3 regions of the Nocardia sp. NPDC004278 genome follow, and region 2 is predicted to be linked to each of the others. Evidence: riboswitches for the same ligand, from Rfam matches in the RefSeq annotation. Region 2 holds a riboswitch; each other region holds the start of a gene.
The links. Region 2 has a riboswitch for glycine ahead of gcvP (aminomethyl-transferring glycine dehydrogenase). Riboswitches for the same ligand answer to the same signal wherever they lie in the genome.
Positions count from the first base shown of each region.

Region 1 (4,338 bases), on a different contig from region 2:
TTCGAGTACGGCGGCGACATGAGTCTCGGTGGTCGCCTCATCACAGGCGACACCGACGTGGTCCGCGTCGACCAGTCGCAGGTTGATACCGCTCGACTTCGCCTTCGCCACTACGGCTTCCGCGCCACTGGGCACCCGCACCAGCAGCGTATCGAAGTAATTGTCGTGCACCACGGCACCATCGAGTCCGGCCGCAATGGCCGCCGCCCGCCGATGCACGCGCCGGGCGATCTCGCGCAGTCCATCGGGTCCGTGATAGCTCGCGTACATCGCGGCCACAATCGCCAGCAGCACCTGCGCGGTACAAATATTTGAGGTCGCCTTCTCCCGGCGAATATGCTGCTCGCGGGTCTGCAGTGCGAGTCGATACGCCTGATGGCCATCGGCATCCACCGACACCCCGACGAGTCGACCCGGCAGCTGACGCGCATGCGCGGCGTGCACCGACAGATATCCGGCGTGCGGACCGCCGAACCCCATCGGCACACCGAAACGCTGTGTGGTGCCGAAACATACGTCCACACCCTGCTCCCCCGGCGGCGTGATCAGCGTCAACGCGAGCAGATCCGCGCCGACCGCGACCAACGCGCCCCGCTCGTGCGCCGCCTCGATCACCGGCCGCCAGTCCACGATCCGACCCGAAGCGCCCGGAACCTGAACCAGCACACCGAAGTACTCGCCATCGGGCAGTTCACCGCCGGACAGATCCGCCTCGACGATCTCGATTCCCAGCGGTTCGGCGCGGGTGTGCAGCACGGTCTTGGTCTGTGGGAACAGATCATCGGAGATCAGCAGGCGCGCGGAGGTGGACTTGCCAGCCCGGCGCAGCAGCGTCATCGCCTCGGCGGCGGCGGTGGCCTCGTCCAGCATGGACGCATTGGCCACCTCCATCCCGGTCAGATCCGAGACCATGGTCTGGAAGTTGAGCAGTGCCTCGAGCCGCCCCTGGCTGATCTCGGGCTGATACGGGGTATAGGCCGTGTACCAGGCGGGATTCTCCAGCAGGCTGCGTACCAGCACCGGCGGGGTCAACGTGTCGTAGTAGCCGAGCCCGATCATCGAGGTGGCGACGGTATTCGAATGCGCGAGCGCGGCCAGTTCGTCGAGCACTTCGTGCTCGGTCGCGGCGGGTGGCAGCACCTCGAGTCCGGAGCCGTCCAGAATGCTCGCGGGTAGTGCCGCGGTGGCGAGCTCGGCCAGCGAGCCGACGCCGACGACGTCCAGGATCCGGGCGAGTTCATCCCGGTCGGGTCCGATATGACGGTCGGCGAATGATCGAGTCACGACAAGCTCCCAAGGTCGGGCGGGTCGACCAACGGCGGTCGACGGATACCGGCCCTCCCCCTCTGTCGTGGAGCCTGAGAGATTCGGATGCCGCGACGCAGGTGCCGAGACCCCTTTCCCCATGGGCGGGCAACCGCCGCGTTGTGCGGAGTTGCCACTTTCCAGAGACGTCGAAGCCCGTACGGTCCCTTTTGCCTGAGAGATTGACGGGGAGGTGCTGCTCCTTCGGCGCCCGAACTCTTGTGAAGTCCGGAACTCTCCCGCACGGCGGCGACGCACCGTCAGTTTATGCCGCGCGCGCAACGAATGACGCCACCAGACCCCGGATGGGCGTGTAGCGCTCATCACTTCGGCCGGACAGACGAGTGCCCGCCGCCACAGCGACGGGCACTCGACAAATCGATCCCTAGCCGGTCTTCCGGTTCATCCGAGCCTTACGGCGGAAGGACAGCTCATCCTCCGGCCGCTCGCTCGCGCTGCCGCTCACGGCCCGCTCGGCCGGGAAGTTGGCGATGGCTCCGGTCAGTTCCCGCATGGCGCCGCTGACCGCGATTCCGAAGACGCCCTGCCCACCCTGCAGTAAATCGACTACCTCCTCGGGCGAGGTGCACTCGTACACCGAGGTCCCATCGGAGAACAACGTAATGCCCGCCAGATCCTGCACGCCGCGACTGCGCAGATGGTCGACGGCGATGCGAATGTTCTGCAACGAGATGCCCGCGTCCAATAGTCGCTTCACGATCTTCAAGACGAGAATGTCCTTGAACGAATACAGGCGCTGGCTGCCCGAACCCGCAGCCCCACGGATGGACGGAACGACCAATCCGGTGCGCGCCCAGTAATCGAGCTGCCGGTAGGTGATCCCGGCCACCTGGCACGCGCTCGGTACGCGGTAGCCCACCAAATCGTCGGGCACCGAATCATCCGGGAACAGGCCTGGCTGTACCACATCCTGCGATTGCTCTGCCACTGACCACTCCCTTGCTTCGCCGACGCCTAGCCTCATCGATGACCCGGCTCCGTCACGACCAACGACCGGCCGTAACGGACGTGGCCCAACTATCGAGATTACTCCCTGTGATTCTCCCGGGAGCGGCATCGTCGGACCAAACGCGACGCGCGGTAGGAGTCTCGACCTCTACTTCACCTCTAGAAGAAAGAGCTCGACCAACCGACCGCCCTGGCGCAGCGGCTCAGCTGTCGGTGGCCTTGAAGTCGTCCGGCGAAACGGATTCGAGGAACTCCTTGAACTTCTCCACCTCGTCCTCGCGCTCGTCCGGCATGACCAGCCCGGCCTCTTCGAGCACCGGCTCCTCGGCATAGATAGGACAACCCACCCGCAAGGCGATCGCTACCGAATCCGACGGCCGGGCCGAGATCCGCAGATCGTTGTCGAAGACCAGATCCGCGTAGAAGGTGCCCTCCTGCAGATCAACGATCCGCACTTCCTTGAGAGTGTGCCCGAGGTCGGCGATCAGGATCTTGATCAGATCGTGGGTCAGTGGACGGATCGGGGTCACCCCCTCTTGTTCGAGCACGATCGCGGTCGCCTCGGCCTGCCCGATCCAGATCGGCAGATACCGGTCTCCGGAAACCTCGCGGAGCAACAGCACGGGCTGGTTCTGTGGCTGCTCGACACGAATGCCGATAACGCGCATCTCACTCATCGCACTGCCTCCCAATGACTCGCCGGCCGCCCGGCATGACCGCTGCAGGGCTCGCCGTACTCACGAGTCTAAGCGAACCGCGAGGCGTCAAGCATTCCGTGTGCACAGCCGAAATCGGCGTGTTGCCCGTCTGGAACGCAAAGTGAAACCCGCCGGAAGCCTCAGCTGCCGAGCGAAGACCGCACCGAAGCCTTCACCAGACAGGTGTGCAGCGTCAGCGACAGCGCCGCGAGTTCGCGTACCGTCTCCTCCGCGCGGGCCCGCGCACCGGCGTCGCGGCTCTTGGCGATCGGGGCCGCAATCTGCGCCACCAGCGCGGCCTCACGATCCGCGGCCAGCTTGAACGCGCGCAAATGCCGTGCCTCCAGCCCGAATTCGGCCATCGCCTTGGCGGTCTTGGCCAGCGTCACCGCGTCCGCATCGAAAAATCCCGCGGCGCCCGGCGTGATCAGATTGGCTCGAACCAGGTCGGTAAGGAATTTCTCGTCGATCTCGGCCTGGGCGAGCAGATCCGCGCGGGTGAGTCGGATTTCGTGATCGAATCGCAGCTCGTCGGGCGAGATCTCACCGGGTACGACACCGAGTTTGCGCGGCGCCGCGGTCCGGGGCGCGGTATGCGCCGAAGGTGTTGCGGTGGGCGCGGAGTCGGGCAATGAATGCCCGGCCTCCGGCGCACCGCTGCGGCCGGAGTGCGCCCGGGCGCGGGCTTCCCGCACACCGAGCGTCGCCGCACCGCTGTCGATCGCTTCGAGCTGTTCCTTGATCACCTTCAAAGGCAGGTACTGATCGCGCTGTGCGGTCAGAACGAATCTGAGCCGTTCACAGTCCGCGATCGAGAACCTGCGATAACCCGACGGTGTGCGCTCGGGTCTGATCAGCCCCTCGGCCTCGAGGAAGCGAATCTTCGAAATGGTGATGTCCGGAAAGTCCGGTCGCAGCAGGTCCAGCACGGAGCCGATCGACATGCCTCCGCGAGCCCACTGCGCCGCGCCCGTCATAGCACCGAGTCTTTCATGACACAGCGTTCTTCCCTGTCAACACCGTCGACACGCATGATCCGTGCCGCAGGAGTCACAGGCTGCCCGCACCCGCCGATGACTCGTTCACCTGGGCCCGTGGTCCGGTGAGGAACACGAGGCGGAACTTGCCGATCTGTACCTCGTCACCGTTCTGCAGCTCCGAGGAGTCCACCGGCTCCCGGTTGACGTAGGTGCCGTTGAGGCTGCCCACATCGACCACCTGGAACGAATCGTCGTCCTGCCGGAACTCGGCGTGCCGACGGCTGACGGTGACGTCGTCCAGGAAGATGTCACTGTCGGGATGGCGCCCCGCCGACGTGGTCGGCTGATCGAGCAGGAAGCGCGAGCCCGCGTTCGGGCCTCGCTTG
Region 1 is NZ_JBSGEQ010000001.1:63,822-68,159, reverse strand. Features, by position in the region: gene gcvP (aminomethyl-transferring glycine dehydrogenase) at 1-1,284, opposite strand, end outside; glycine riboswitch at 1,457-1,557, opposite strand; gene ACWEO2_RS00300 (MerR family transcriptional regulator) at 1,691-2,290, opposite strand; gene ACWEO2_RS00295 (bifunctional nuclease family protein) at 2,478-2,951, opposite strand; gene ftsR (transcriptional regulator FtsR) at 3,113-3,949, opposite strand; gene odhI (oxoglutarate dehydrogenase inhibitor Odhl) at 4,023-4,338, opposite strand, start outside.
Region 1: it holds a riboswitch for glycine, as region 2 does, so the genes downstream of both, gcvP (aminomethyl-transferring glycine dehydrogenase) here and gcvP (aminomethyl-transferring glycine dehydrogenase) in region 2, are expected to answer to the same signal.

Region 2 (4,338 bases):
TGCGGGCAGCCGAGTTGCTCTCAATTCCAAGGACCGAGACAAGTCCGAGTAGACATCTGAAGTAACCCGCGCGGATCATCCACCGCGATCCGAGGCCACCACTCAGCCACGCCGCGACAATCACCAGGGTGGTAGGGCTACCCGTGTACGTGCAGGGGCTTGCCGGAGACGGCCAGCAGCGCCTCGCCCAGCGCCTCGCCCTGCGTGGGATGAGCATGCACGAATTTCGCGGCCTCGCCCGCATTCGCCTTCAGGTTGTAGAGCATCTGTGCCTCGCCGATCAGCTCGCCGACCCGATCGCCGACCATGTGCACGCCGATCACCGAATCATCCGGCGCTACCACGAGTTTGACTGCTCCCGATGTCTTGAGAATCTGGCTCTTGCCGTTGCCCGCGAGGTCGTAGGTGACGGTCTTGATCTCCTCGCCGAACGCCTCCCGTGCCGCGGCCTCGGTCAGGCCGACCGACGCCACCTCGGGGTGTGAGTACGTCACGCGGGGGATGCCGGTCTCGTTGATCGGGTCGGGGCTCAGGCCCGCGATCTCCTCGGCGACGAAGATGCCCTGCTGGAATCCGCGGTGGGCCAACTGGAGTCCGGGCACGATGTCGCCGACCGCGTACACGTTCGGCAGCGTGGTGCGCAGTCGCTCGTCGGTGGTGACGAAGCCGCGGTCGAGGACGATGCCCGCCTCCTCGTAGCCCGTCGCCGCGGTGTTCGGACCTCGACCCACCGCAACCAGCACGACGTCGGCATCGAGGACGTCGCCGGACCCGAGGATGACGCGCACGCCGGCCTCGTCCCGCGCCACCTCGGTCACCCGGGCGCCCGTCTTGGCGGTGATCTTGCGCCGCCGGAAGGCCCGTTCGAGGTACTTCGAGAGGGCCTCGTCCTCGTTCGGGACCAACCGCGGCAGCGCCTCGACGATCGTCACCGAGGCGCCGAAGGACGCCCAGACACTGGCGAACTCGACACCGATGACGCCGCCGCCGAGGATTACGGCCTTGGCGGGGACCTCGGGCAGGGTCAGGGCCTGGTCGCTGGTGATCACTCGGCCGCCGATGCTGATCCCGGGCAGCGACTTGGGGTGCGACCCGGTCGCGAGGATCACGTCGGTGCCGGTGATCAACTCGCCGTCGACCTCGACGCCGTTCGGTGCAACGAACCGGCCGCGGCCGTTGACCACGCGGATGCCGTACGAATCGATCAGGCCCTGCAGGCCCTTGTGTAACCGGGTGACGATGGTGTCCTTGTAGCTGAGCACCTTCTCGGCGTCGATGCCGCCGAACGACACATCGACGCCGAATTGCGAAGCGGTGCGGGCGTTGTCGGCCACCTCGGCGGCATGCAGTAACGCCTTGGTGGGAATGCACCCGCGGTGCAGGCAGGTGCCACCGAGCTCGTTCTCCTCGACGAGGATGACCGAGCGGCCGAGTTCGGCCGAGCGGATGGCGGCGGCGTACCCGCCGGAACCGCCGCCGAGAACGACCACGTCTGCGGATCGTGAGGTCATGTGAATACTCCTGGTGTGGAATGTGAAAGCTGTGTGGCTGAAGGCATTTCGTGGATCTACCGGGAATCGGCGGCGGCCATCACCTCGGGTTCTACGCCGGTGCCCGGGCTCTGCCGGCGAATCTGGCGCACCGTTTCGGCATACAGCCAGGAGCCGCCGTCCGGTAGATCGTCGCGAGCGACGCCGGTCACCGTTGCGTACCGGAGGCCCATCGCGCTGACCGACTCGGCGACCCGTCGCGGCTCGTCGAGGTCGAGGTCGGCGGGTTTGCCCGTGTCGATCTGGCAGAAGTCGCAACGCCGCGTGCACTGGTCGCCGCCGATGAGGAAGGTCGCCTCGCGGTCCTCCCAGCACTCGAAGATGTTGGGGCACCCCGCCTCCTGGCAGACGGTGTGCAGGTGCTCGCGTTCGACGAGGGCGGCGAGCGCTCGGTATTCGGGTCCGGTGTGCATCCGCACCTTCATCCACGGCGGCTTGCGTTCGACCGGAGTCCGGTCGGTGCGAACCTCGAGCCGAAGCAGTCGACGCCCGTCCGGGGCGAGGGGGGAGGGGTGGGGTGAGGCGCTGATGGGAACTCCTTCGATAGCCGGAGCCGGCGAGAGCTCGCTGGAAGGATCCGGCTGCTGTGCGGCGACGCGAAGTCGCCGGTGATGTCAGACCCGCACATTCATGGCCGAGCAGCGCTCGCAGGAAGCGGTGTCAGCAGGGGGAAGAGGAGGCAGGCCCTCGATACCTTTGCGGGACTTGGTATCTGGACGCCGAATGCTCGGTGTGTGCGGTCACAGCTGAGCGAGTTCCCGACCGAGGATGCCAAACGCTGATGCGTTTTGGCAAGGGGGATCGGCGGTCGAGTGGTCCCGAGAGGTCGGTGGCAGACAAACCTCGGGGGAGTGTGTACTGTTCTGCAAGTCACAACTGAAGACGCCGATGACGCGCAGCGGGAGAACCTCCGAGTTTCAGACTTCTGAACTCCGAGGCGCCGTAGGAGCAACTTCCTCCCCGGGAATCTCTCAGGCCCAAGTACCGCAGCGCCGAGGCAACTCTGGAGAACAGGAACGGCCGCAGGCCGGTACTTACCGAAGGTGAAGAGCAACGCCCTAGCGCGGCAATGCCCAAACTCTCAGGTTTCAGGACAGAGCGGGGAGGTGCCCCCTAGTCGATGTCCGGTGCGGTCCGGACAGAGCGAAACCGGAGTCACCTCGTGTCAGCTGAAACCCGCATTGCCCCCAATGGTGGGCCCTCTACCAGCGACTTTCCCTCGCGTCATATCGGTCCCGACGCCTCGGCAGCACAGCACATGCTCGCAGCACTCGGCTACCAGACGCTCGATGAGCTCATCGACGCCGTGGTGCCGGACCAGATCCGCAGCGAGCAGGCCATGGACCTGCCGGCGGCCCGGAGCGAGCCGCAGGTCCTGGCCGACCTGCGTGCCCTCGCCGACCGCAATCAGACCCGTATCCAGATGATCGGTCTCGGCTACCACGACACCGTCACACCTGCGGTTTTGCGGCGAAACCTGCTCGAATCGCCGGCCTGGTACACCGCCTACACGCCCTATCAGCCGGAGATCTCCCAGGGTCGGCTCGAGGCGTTGCTGACCTTCCAGACGTTGATCGAGGATCTCACCGCGCTCCCCGTGGCTGGGGCCTCCCTGCTGGACGAGGCCACCGCCGTGATGGAGGCCGTGCTGCTCATGCGGCGGGCGAACAAGTCCAAGTCCGCCGCGAACCGGGTGATCGTCGACGCGGACTGCCTGCCGCAGACCCTCGCGGTCGTCCAGGGGCGTGCCAAGTCGGTCGGCATCGAGGTGCTGATCGCGGATCTCTCCAGTGAATTGCCGGACGACGACGCATTCGGTGTGGTGTTCCAGGCGCCGGGCGCGAGCGGCGCCGTGCGCGACCTGTCACCGCTGATCGCGGCCGCGGGCGAGCGCGGGGCACTGACCACGGTGGCCGCTGACCTGCTCTCGTTGACGATCTTGACGCCGCCCGGAGAACAGGGCGCCGACATCGCGGTCGGATCCGCGCAGCGCTTCGGCGTGCCACTGTTCTTCGGCGGCCCGCACGCCGGCTACATGGCCGTGCGCACCGGGCTCGAGCGCATGCTCCCGGGCCGCCTGGTCGGGGTCTCCGTCGACGTCGACGGACAGCCCGCCTACCGGCTCGCGCTGCAGACCCGCGAACAGCACATCCGCCGCGACAAGGCGACCAGCAACATCTGCACCGCGCAGGCACTGCTCGCCAACGTGGCCGCCATGTACGCGGCCTACCACGGTCCGGAGGGTCTGCGCGTCATCGCAACCCGCGTCCACCGCCAGGCCGTGACGATTGCCGAGAGCCTGCGGGCGGCCGGCCACCAGATCGTGCACGACCGCTTCTTCGACACCGTGCAGGTCCGGGTGCCGGGTCAGGCAAGGGAGTTCGTCGCCACCGCCGATCGCTACGGCATCAACTTGCGCCTGGTGGACGACGACCACGTCGGCATCTCCTGCAACGAGTGCACCACCGACGACGTGGTGCGTCGCGTCGTGGCCGCCTTCGGCGCGATGGTGACGGCAACGCCGACCGCGGTCGCCGGGCTGCCGACCCAGCTCGAACGCACCTCGAAGTTCTTGCAGCACCCCGTGTTCCACGAGCACCGTTCGGAAACCGCGATGCTGCGGTTCCTTCGGAAGCTCTCGGACAAGGACCTCGCCCTGGACCGCACCATGATCCCGCTGGGGTCGTGCACGATGAAGCTGAACTCCGCGGTGGAGATGGAGCCCATCAGCTGGCCCGGATTCGCCGGCATCCACCCCTACGCGCCCTCCGAGCAGACCGGCGGGTAC
Region 2 is NZ_JBSGEQ010000025.1:32,429-36,766, reverse strand. Features, by position in the region: gene ACWEO2_RS30990 (PucR family transcriptional regulator) at 1-65, shown strand, start outside; gene lpdA (dihydrolipoyl dehydrogenase) at 138-1,511, opposite strand; partial or broken gene ACWEO2_RS30980 (radical SAM protein) at 1,601-2,080, opposite strand; glycine riboswitch at 2,440-2,547, shown strand; gene gcvP (aminomethyl-transferring glycine dehydrogenase) at 2,671-4,338, shown strand, end outside.

Region 3 (4,338 bases), on a different contig from region 2:
GAATATAGTGCAGCACAGCGGGAATGATGCCGGCCGCGCCATTGGTCGGTGCGGTGACGACGCGTCCGCCCGCCGCGTTCTCCTCGTTGACAGCCATCGCGAACAAGGTGACCCATTCCATCGCACGCAGCGGATCTGTTTCATCGGCTTCGAACATCAGGCGATCGTGCAGTGCCGCTGCCCGCCGCCGCACACTGAGCGCGCCGGGCAGGACACCGCGCGTGGTCATGCCACGTCGGACGCAATCCTGCATGACGGCCCAGATATCGAGCAGCTCGGCACGGATGTGATCCGCACTGCGCCAAGACATTTCGTTCGCCAGCACAATGGCGCTGATCGGCTGGCACGCCGCGAGAGCGAGCAGGTCGCGCCCCGAACAGAATGGCTGCGGCACGGCCACGACCTCGGCCGGTCCAGCGATCTCGTCCTCGTCGAGGACGAAACCACCTCCGACGGAATAGAACTGGCGTTCAGCGAGCACGCATCCGACATCGTCGAGAGCGCGGAACAGCATGCCATTGCTGTGGAAGGCGAGTTTGGTCCGCCCGAGCAGTTCGATGTCCTCCTCGATGAGGAAGCCGATCGGGTGCACGCCGCCCAGGTGCAGCATGCCGGTGGCGCGCACGTCGGATGTGGTGCGCGCCACCACCTTCGGCTCGACCACCTCGGGTCGTTCCCCCGACAATCCGGTGACGACCGCCTCGATACTGCCGTGCCCGCGCCCGGTCGCGCCGAGCGATCCATACAACTGCACCCGTACGGCAGCCGTATTGTGCAGCACCCCATCGGATTTCAGCCGATCGATGAACCGCGCCGCCGCCCGCATCGGTCCCACCGTATGCGAACTCGACGGCCCGATGCCGACCCGGAACAGATCGAAAATGCTGACCGTCATGCCGTACCGCGCAGACCCGGGTACAGCGGAAACCGGCGTACCAGCGCATCGACGCGCTCGGTTGATTCGGCGATGGACTGCCCCCGCAGCAGCGCCACCGCGATGATATCGGCGACCTCGGTGAACGCCTCGATATCGAACCCGCGGGTGGCCAGCGCTGGCGTACCGATCCGCAGTCCCGAGCTGACCATCGGCGGGCGTGGATCGAACGGAACGGCATTGCGGTTCACCGTGATGCCGATGTCGTGCAGCAGATCCTCCCCCTGCTGACCGTCGAGTTCGGAATCACGCAGATCGACGAGCACCAGGTGCACATCGGTGCCGCCGCTGACGACATTGATGCCCGCCGCCCGGCAGTCCGTGGCGAGCAACCGTTCGGCGAGCAGGCGCGCACCGGCGAGAGTGCGCTCCTGACGTTCCCGAAACACCGGTTCGCTTGCCATTTTGAACGCGACGGCCTTGGCCGCGATCACATGCTCGAGCGGCCCGCCCTGCTGTCCGGGAAAGACCGCCGAACCCAGCTTCTTGGCCAATTCCTCGACCGCGAGAATGAATCCGCCACGGGGTCCGCCGAGCGTCTTGTGGGTTGTCGAGGTGACGATATGCGCGTGCGGCACCGGCGAGGGATGCAGCCCGGCCGCGACCAGACCGGCGAAGTGCGCCATATCCACCATCAAATACGCGCCGACTTCATCTGCGATGCGGCGGAATTCGGCGAAATCGAGATGGCGCGGGTACGCGGACCACCCCGCCACGATCAGCTTCGGCCGGTGCTCGTGGGCGAGCCTGCGCACCTCGTCCATATCGATGAGATGGTCCTCGGCCCGAACGTGATAGGCCGCGACGTCATAGAGCCGCCCGGAGAAGTTGATCTTCATCCCGTGCGTCAGATGACCGCCGTGATCCAGCGCCAGCCCGAGGATGCCGTCACCGGGCCGCAGCACCGCGTGCATTGCCGCCGCATTCGCCTGCGCCCCCGAATGCGGTTGCACGTTCACGTATTCGGCGCCGAAGAGCCCGCGCAGTCGCTCGATCGCCAGCGACTCGATCTGGTCGATATGCTCGCACCCGCCGTAGTAGCGACGCCCCGGATATCCTTCGGCGTACTTATTGGTCAGCACCGATCCCTGCGCCTGCATCACCGCGAGCGGCGCGTAGTTCTCCGATGCGATCATCTCCAGCCCGCGCTGCTGACGGTCGACCTCCCGGTCCACCAATTCGGCGACGAGCGGGTCGAATTCGCGCAGTGTGGCATCGAGTTCGGTTCGGATAGCGGAGTCGGCCATGAGGAGCCTTTCGTCGACGCGTGCGCGTAGGTAGCTCCTCCCGCTCTGTCCAATGGCCTGAGAGATTCACGCACCCGGTCGGTGCGTTTGCCCCGTCGGCGAGTGCGCGTGCACTGCTTTCCAGAGTTGCCTGAGCGCAGCGGTACTGGGGCCTGAGAGATTCCCGGGAGGTGTTGCTCCTTCGGCTTCCACATACGGTGTGGAGATCTCCCGCTGCACGTCGAACGGCGGATATTCGGTTTCGCAAGAAGCAAGTTGCGTAGAACGCAACACGAAGCTCTATACGCAACTCAGTATTGGGCCATCCCACCCCCATGTCAACACGGGAAGGCAACCGAGATCAGACAGATTTCGATCCCACCCGGCGGGGGAGGTCAGCGCAGGTAACCGAGGCGGCGGCTGATATCGGCGGCGCTGGCGATGGTCAGTTGGGCGACGTCGGCGAAGCGGTCCGGACTCAGGCGGTAGGCCGGACCGGAAACGCTCAGTGCCGCAACGACGGCACCGGTGCTGTCGTAGACCGGCGCGGCGACGGCGTTCAACCCGATCTCCAGTTCCTCGCGTACATCGGCCCAGCCGTTCTCGCGCACCGCGACGAGTTGTGCGGCGAGGTCGGCGACCCTGGTCAGCGTATTGGCGGTGAATGCCTCGAGTTTGGCGCCGACGCGCTTGCGCATCTCCCCCGGCTCCAGATCCGCGAGCAGTACCTTGCCGCTGGAGGTGGCGTGCGCCGGACAACTCTGACCGACCCAGGATCGCAACGCGATCGAACCCGGCCCGTGTGCCTCGGCGATATTGATGATCCGACTACCGTCCAGCACAGCGAGATTGGTCGTCTCACCGGCCTCGATCGCCAGCGCGTTGCAGGCGCTCTGACTCTGTCCGACGAGATCGACCTGGGCACTGGTGGATCCGGCGAGCCGAACGATCGAGAAACCGAGCCGATACTTGCCGCGCTCGGACAGTTGCTCGACGTATCCCCGCGATTCCAGCACGGCGATCAACCGCGAAACGGTAGATTTGTGGACGCCGAGTTCGGCGGCGATCTCCGTGACGCCCGCCTGCCCGAGCTTGGCAATGATCTCCATGACCAGCAGCGCTCGGTCGACGGACTGCACCGCGGCCGTCCGCCCGTTGTCCTCGACACCTTGTTTCGCCATGACAATCGCCATTCTAGGTGGTTGTGGCTCCCATGCTGCCGACCCGTCGTTGCACCGCCGCGATTTCGCGCAGGGCGTCGTTGAGCAGGCTCCGATTCAACGGCGAGAGTTCCGACATCATGACAATATCGCCGGGACTGTGCCCAGCCGACAACTGCTCGACCTGATGCACCATCCGCAGGCGCTGCAACATGACGAAGACCTCGGTCAGCATGGTGACATCCCGATCGGTGAGCGCACCGGCACTCGCCGCCGCCGCCAATCGCACCGGGGTGGACGCCGAGGTCACGCCCGCCGCCAGCCCACCCCAGCGCGCCAGGTTGACGATCGGCGCCAGCGCATGGTTCTTCAGATCGAAGGTGCCGCCGCGCCGGGACAGCACATCGCGCAGCGACCGTGTCCGCACCCGTCCCGATAACGCGTCCAGCAGTTGCAGCCGCAGCGCATTCGGGTGTTCGGCCCGCATCCGCCCGAACGCCGCTGGCACGGTATGCAGCGCGGCGTCGCCCCACACCACCCGCCCGTCGATGAGCAGCGACGACAGGATCAGCCCCCGATCCTGCAGCGGATCGTCGAGCCAGCCCTCGGCGGCCCGCGCCCATTCGGTGCGCGACCTGGCGAACTTCGGCTTCGCGGCGATGGCCCCATTACTGTCCGCGGGTAGCCCGCAGGCATCGAGAATCGCGTGCACGCGCGCCGCGACAGCGCGCAATTGCCCACTGGCCGAGGATAATTCGTCGGACCACGAGAGCGCGCTGTCGACATCCGATGACGGCATGGCCTCCCGGCGCGCGACGCTGCCGAGGATCAACCAGGCGAATCCGTCACCCGGTGCATCCGCGAACTCCGCCAATGCCAGCTCGAGCGCCTTGCGGACCACCGAGTCGATGACGACCGAGAGGATCCCGCTGGTCGCCGAGGCCTTGGTGCCATTGCGGAACAGGTCGACCACCGTCGCCGTGATCTCGCGCGCGGCCCGCTGCAACTGGGCCGCATC
Region 3 is NZ_JBSGEQ010000009.1:102,028-106,365, forward strand. Features, by position in the region: gene ACWEO2_RS16315 (L-serine ammonia-lyase) at 1-895, opposite strand, end outside; gene ACWEO2_RS16320 (serine hydroxymethyltransferase) at 892-2,181, opposite strand; glycine riboswitch at 2,217-2,311, opposite strand; glycine riboswitch at 2,312-2,404, opposite strand; gene ACWEO2_RS16325 (IclR family transcriptional regulator) at 2,556-3,341, opposite strand; gene ACWEO2_RS16330 (putative nucleotidyltransferase substrate binding domain-containing protein) at 3,355-4,338, opposite strand, start outside.
Region 3: it holds a riboswitch for glycine, as region 2 does, so the genes downstream of both, ACWEO2_RS16320 (serine hydroxymethyltransferase) here and gcvP (aminomethyl-transferring glycine dehydrogenase) in region 2, are expected to answer to the same signal.